Regions from separate parts of the Pseudomonas sp. AC211 genome, predicted to be linked through region 1. Evidence: riboswitches for the same ligand, from Rfam matches in the RefSeq annotation. Region 1 holds a riboswitch; the other holds the start of a gene.
The links. A riboswitch is a leader RNA that binds a small molecule or an ion and turns the genes downstream of it on or off. The one in region 1 is predicted to bind cobalamin.
Positions count from the first base shown of each region.

Region 1 (3,174 bases):
CGAGGCGTGATTCTGCAACTGCGCGGGGCTGGCCAGGCGCAGGCTTGGGTAATCGTCCGGCAGGGTTTGGGCAGCGGCGGCGAGCAGCGAAAGGTGCGAGTCTCCGGTGCACAGAATCACCACATCCGCAGGGGTTTGCGCCAGATGGGCAATGCCATCAGCGGGGACGAAACCACCGGGTTGGGTGCGCAGTAAGTGCATAACAGACTCAGATGCTGTGCTTCCCTCTCCCGCTTGCGGGAGAGGGACCGAGGGAGAGGGCCGGGGCTAACGCAAAACCGCTGCCCTCACCCCCAACCCTCTCCCGCGAGCGGGAGAGGGAGCAAAGGCAATTGCCGCGTGTTCACACCAATGCCTGGCGCAATTCGTTACCAATCACCGCTTCATCCAACTCCTGGCCAATGATCACCAAATGACTGCTGCGCGTTTCATCGCTGCGCCACGCGCGGTCGAAGTGTTTGTCGAAACGCTTGCCTACGCCCTGAATCAGCAGGCGCATCGGTTTGCCGGGAATGGCGGCGAAGCCTTTGACGCGCAGCACGCCGTGACGCTCCACCAGGCCGTTGAGCGCAGCCAGCAACTGCGCTTCTTCGACTTCCGGCAGTTCCACGGAGAAGGAGTCGAACTCGTCGTGGTCATGCTCTTCGTGGTCTTCAAGATCGTGGTGGGTTTTGCGGCTGTCGATGTGCAGCTCGGTTTCCGAGTTCAAGCCCAGCAGCACCGACAAAGGCAGCACGCCGCTGCGTGCTTCGATCACTTTCACCGCGGGCGGCAGTTCCTCGGCCACTTCGGCACGCACGGCGGCCAGGGCTTCAGGGCTGAGCAAGTCGGCTTTGTTGAGAATCACCAGGTCGGCGCTGGCCAGTTGGTCGGCGAACAGCTCGTGCAGCGGCGATTCGTGGTCCAGGTTCGGGTCTTCGCGGCGCTGCGCGTCGACCTGGTCTGGGAATGCGGCGAAGGTGCCGGCGGCTACGGCCGGGCTGTCGACCACGGTGATCACCGCATCAACGGTGCAGGCGTTGCGAATTTCCGGCCAGTTGAAGGCCTGCACCAATGGCTTGGGCAGGGCCAGGCCCGAGGTTTCGATAAGAATTTGGTCCAAGTCACCGCGCCGCGCTACCAACTCGCGCATCACCGGGAAGAATTCCTCTTGCACCGTGCAGCACAGGCAGCCGTTGGCCAGCTCGTAAACGCGGCCGTTGGCTTCTTCTTCGGTGCAGCCGATGGTGCATTGCTTGAGGATTTCACCGTCGATACCCAGCTCGCCAAACTCATTGACGATCACCGCAATGCGGCGGCCTTCGGCGTTGTCGAGCATATGGCGCAGCAGCGTGGTTTTGCCGGCGCCGAGGAAGCCGGTGACGATGGTGACGGGGAGTTTGGCCAAGCTTTTCATCGAATGCAGCCCTGTTGGATACGCGCGAAATCGGATCGGCGGGCGGCTGCGACGGCTACAGCGAGCAGAGCGCTCACCGCAGAATTCGCCACCGGATCACCCCGCCCGGTTGTCGTGAATAGGTTCGAGGCAGGTCTCCTGGCTCACGACATGGCCCTTGATGCGGGCCGCTTTCCTCGCCTTCCCGCGCGTGGCAGTGGCACTGGAAGAAAGCCGGTCGTTTACAGTTGCGGGGGCAGCCGCGGCCTGGCTGTTCAGCGCACCGCGTTCCTCTTAGCTCTGGCGCAAATGCGCCGAGACCTCGAAGCGAGCAAGGCTACGCAGTGGTGGGGGATGGGTCAAATTCGATGAGGTCCGATCATCCAGCTTCTGGACATGGAAGCCTGCACGGGCGAGGCACGTCAGCGTTGACCTTTGCCGATGAAAATGGTGTTCTAGCGCGCTGTTTCAGGTGTCTTGCGTCGTCGTGCGCAAGGTGAAACGGGAAGTCGGTGCGCGCTCTGGTCGGTTCTGGAGCAGTTAGTCCGACGCTGCCCCCGCAACGGTAGGCGTGTGTTGAAACCCTTCAGCCATGCGAGCCCGGAGACCGGCCTGAATTCATACCAGTAGGCAAAACCCGCGGTGGGCGGGCGCAAGCCGGAAGTCTGAATGCGCTCGCATTCGGCTCCTCGTGCGTTCCCTTCTGCTACGTTTTCATTTCCAGTTCAGAGGGAACGGTCATGTCCAGTAGCACCCTTACTCATTCTGCCGAGGCCAGTGCCTCGCTTTCTCAGCGTCTCGTGGTCGCCATCGGCGCCGGCCTGTTGGGCGCGTTGCTGGTGTATTTCGCCGGTTTCTCCCATGTCGAGGCGGTACACAACGCTGCTCACGACACCCGCCACAGTGCCGCGTTTCCGTGCCACTAATTTCTGTGCCACCAAGTGTGCGTGCGACTGAAGAGACCGCGAAATGATTAAGCGTATTGCGCAAACCGCCGGGTTTGCCGGGCTACTGGGTGCCCTGTTTCTGACCCTGTTGCAAAGCTTCTGGGTGGCGCCGCTGATTCTTCAGGGCGAAACCTTTGAAAGCGCTGAGCCGGCTATGGCGCAGGCCGCACCTGCCGAGCACAGCCATGAGCCGGGCGCCGCCGCCCATTCCCATGAACACAGCAGCGAAGCGTGGTCGCCGCAAGACGGCTGGCAGCGCGTGGCGTCGACCACGGGCGCCAATCTGGTGGTGGCCGTTGGTTTCGCGCTGATGTTGGCGGGCTTGTTCACCCTGCGCGCGCCGGGTCGTACCCGTGACGGTTTGTTCTGGGGCCTGGCCGGTTTCGCTACCTTTTCGCTGGCGCCCTCGCTCGGTCTGCCGCCTGAATTGCCAGGCACCGCCGCCGCTGATTTGCAGCTGCGTCAGTACTGGTGGATCGGCACCGCAACCGCGACCGCCGTGGGCCTGGCCTTTTTGGTATTCGCCCGCCACTGGGCGGTGAAAGTGATCGGCGCTGTGTTGCTGGTGGTGCCACACGTCATCGGCGCGCCGCAGCCTGAGGTGCATTCGAGCCTGGCACCCGAGGCGCTGGAGCATCAGTTCATCTGGGCCTCGCTGATTACCAACGCGTTGTTCTGGTCGGCCCTGGGCTTGCTGAGCGCCTGGCTGTATCGCCGGTTTGCGGGCAAGAGCGCGGTGTAACCCCCTCGTTCATGCTGCGCAAGAACCCGCTGAAGGGCATGCTCTCAGCGGGTTTTTTCTTACGTATTCAGGCGTTTTTCTCTGTGCCTATCGTTGCGCCTTTTATCGCT
Region 1 is NZ_OZ409830.1:5,119,053-5,122,226, forward strand. Features, by position in the region: gene cobN (cobaltochelatase subunit CobN) at 1-201, opposite strand, end outside; gene cobW (cobalamin biosynthesis protein CobW) at 344-1,396, opposite strand; cobalamin riboswitch at 1,508-1,715, opposite strand; cobalamin riboswitch at 1,829-2,005, shown strand; gene ACZZZP_RS23820 (CbtB domain-containing protein) at 2,116-2,301, shown strand; gene ACZZZP_RS23825 (CbtA family protein) at 2,345-3,064, shown strand; gene ACZZZP_RS23830 (cobalamin biosynthesis protein) at 3,148-3,174, shown strand, end outside.

Region 2 (3,174 bases), 4.7 Mb from region 1:
GCCGATGAAACCGGTTCGCTGGCGGGCTGGGTGAACAGTTTCGTCGACAAAATGGACGACACCATGCAGAGCATCGTCTCTGCCGGCAGTGCGCTGCACCACACCAGTGCTGCACTCAACCAGACCTCCAGCACCGTCAGCCTGTGTGCGAACCATCAGAACAGCGCCGCCCAAGCGACGGCCGAAGCCACCCAAGGAGTCAGTCACAGCATCAGCGCCATGACTGAGCACATCCTGGGCAGCGAACATGCCTCTGCAACAAGCGCTGCAACTGGCCAAGGAAGGCGCCAGCGTGGTGCAGCAAACCACCGAACAAATCAGCCGCCTGGCCAGCCTGGTCAGCGATGCCACCCGCACTATCGAAGGCCTGAGCCAACACACGGTGGCGGTGCAGAGCATCAGCGAAACCATTCGCGGCATCGCCGAACAAACCAACCTGTTGGCGCTCAACGCCGCCATTGAAGCCGCGCGCGCCGGCGAGTCGGGACGTGGCTTTGCCGTGGTCGCCGAGGAAGTGCGCAACCTCGCCCAGCGCACCGCCGAGGCCACGCACGCCATCGCCCAGAGCCTGCACAGCATGCGTCAGCAAGCCGTGCAGGCCGTCGGCTTCGATGCAGCAATGCCAAACCAGCGTTGGCACCAGCGTTGACCAAGCCACGCAGGCGAACCAGGCGTTGCAGCGCATTCATGAGGAGGTGGCGGGCATGCAAATGCAGATCGGCGAAATCAGCCGCGCCATGCAATCGCAGCGCGACCAAGCTCAAGCCGCCAATCTGCAAGCGCAAACCATCAGCTCGGGCGCCGGCCAAAGCGCCGAGGCCGCGAACCAGACCCAGCTCGCCGCCCGCGCCCTGGAGCGCTTGGTGCTCGACCTGCACAAAGCCGCCAGCCGGCTTGGACAGGCAGACCCAAGCGCATAACCGGTACGTCGCAAGCAAGGCCGAAGCCTCTCCCACCGATCCCCCGCCGCTTGACCCACCCCGCCGCCACCGCTACGGTGCGCGGCGTTTATCCACGCAGGTGCGTCCGGCTCACACGAGCCCGGCGTTAAACGGGAAGCCGGTGCGCTCCATAGGAGCCATCCCGGCGCTGCCCCCTGCAACGGTAATCGACCGCAGCCACGCTGCATGCCCGATCGACACACCACTGGGTTGTACCTGGGAAGGTGATCGCGGCAGGAAAGGATGCCCTTTCAGTCGAGAGCCCGGAGACCGGCCTGCATGGAATCGACTGGTGTTGCGGAGGGCAGCACCATCAAGCGCAGGCGCCTTCAAGCGCCACGCTTGCCCATGCCCTCCTCAAAAATCTTTTGAGGAATACTCCATGAAATACCTGCATTTCGCCCTGCCCGCTGTGCTGCTGCCCGTTATGGTGCAGGCGCAAAGCACTGACCAAGCGCTGAAGCTGCAAGAAATGGTCATCACCTCCGGCCGCAACGCCGAGCCGTTAGCCCAAGCCACCGCTGCTGCCACGGTGTTCACCCGCGCTGACATTGAACGCCTACAGCCGCGCTCTATCACCGACCTACTCACCCGCGTGCCTGGCGTGCAACTGGTGCAGAACGGCGGGCGCGGCAGCAACACCTCACTGTTTATACGTGGCAGCAGCAACACCCAAAGCCTGATTCTGGTGGACGGCCAACGCATCGGTTCGGCCTCCGATGGCGGCGCCAGTCTGCAGGTTTTAAGCCTCGAACAAATCGAACGCATCGAGGTGGTACGCGGCTCGCGCTCGGCCTTGTATGGCAGCGATGCCATTGGCGGCGTGGTGCAGATTTTCACCCGTCGCGGCGACAGCGGCCTGCAACCGCGCCTGGCCGTGAGCGCCGGAAGTCACCAAAGCTGGCAGCGCAGCCTGGGCCTCAGTGGCGGCGATGAACAGACGCGCTTCAGCCTCAACGGCAGCCTCGACGAAACCGCCGGCAGCGACCGCACCGGCCAGTCCTACGATTCCGACAGCGACCACGACGCCTACCGCAACAAAGCCTTGAGCTTCAACCTCAGCCACCAATTCAACGAGCGCGTCGAAGGCGGCGTCAGCCTGCTGGACCAACGCGGCCGCAACGAGTACGACAACCCGTTCGGTCGCTTCGACATGAGCACCTTCCTCAGCTATCCGCAGCAGCCTTACACCGACTTCACCCTCAGCAGCGCCAGCGGTTTTGTCGACGCGCAGTTCAACGACCTCTGGAGCAGTCGCTGGGAAGTCGGCCACAGCGAAAGCCGGCAGAAAAGCCAAGACAAACTCAGCGACGAAGTGAGCGTGTTCAACACCTACCGCGACTCCGTGTCGTGGTTGAACACCTGGAACTAGAGCGAGCAGCACACCGTGCTCGCCGGGGTCGATTTCTACGAGGACCAATTGCACAGCAGCACCCAATACAACCAACAAACCCGTTGGAACCAGGCCGCTTTTGCACAACATCGTTTCCAGGGCGAGTGGTTCGCCACCGAGCTGGGATTGCGCCACGACAAGAATGAACAGTTCGGTAGCGAGAACACCTGGAACGGCGCGTTGACCGTGCCGGTGGGCGACAGCACATCGGTGATCGCCTCCTACAGCGAAGGCTTCCGCGCACCGACTTACAACGAGCTGTACTGGCCGGATGACGGTAATGGCTATGTCGGCAATCCGGGCCTGTCACCCGAGCACTCGAAAACTTACGAGCTGCAAGTGCGCGGCGAGTACCTGGCCACGCGCTGGAGCCTGGCCGCTTACCGCAACGACGTACGCGACCTGATCAGCACCGTGCTCTGCGACCCGGCGACGTTTTTGTACTGCGCGGTGAACCTCAACACCGCGCGCTTACAAGGCGTGGAGCTGACGCTGGAGCGCGACGTGCTCGGCTGGCAAGCCTCGGCCAACGCCACCTGGCTCGACGCCCGCGACCGCGAAACCGGCCACGCCTTGCCGCGCCGGGACAAGCGCACCTTGAACCTGGACCTCGATCGCCGCTTTGGCGCAGTGAGCCTCGGCGCCAATTGGCAAGCCGTGAGCGGCAGCTACGACGACGTGGGTAATACGCGGGAATTGCCCGGATATGGACTGCTGGGACTGCGCAGCAGTTGGCAGGCGACCGGCGAGCTGGCGCTGAATTTCAGTGTCGATAACGTGCTGGATAAAGACTACAGCCGGGCGCTGTACAACCATGATGGTGAGTACCACGGGTATCGG
Region 2 is NZ_OZ409830.1:380,781-383,954, reverse strand. Features, by position in the region: partial or broken gene ACZZZP_RS01935 (methyl-accepting chemotaxis protein) at 248-550, shown strand; gene ACZZZP_RS01930 (hypothetical protein) at 612-920, shown strand; cobalamin riboswitch at 1,002-1,234, shown strand; partial or broken gene ACZZZP_RS01925 (TonB-dependent receptor domain-containing protein) at 1,324-3,174, shown strand, end outside.
Region 2: another riboswitch for cobalamin. It lies ahead of ACZZZP_RS01925 (TonB-dependent receptor domain-containing protein); the one in region 1 lies ahead of cobW (cobalamin biosynthesis protein CobW).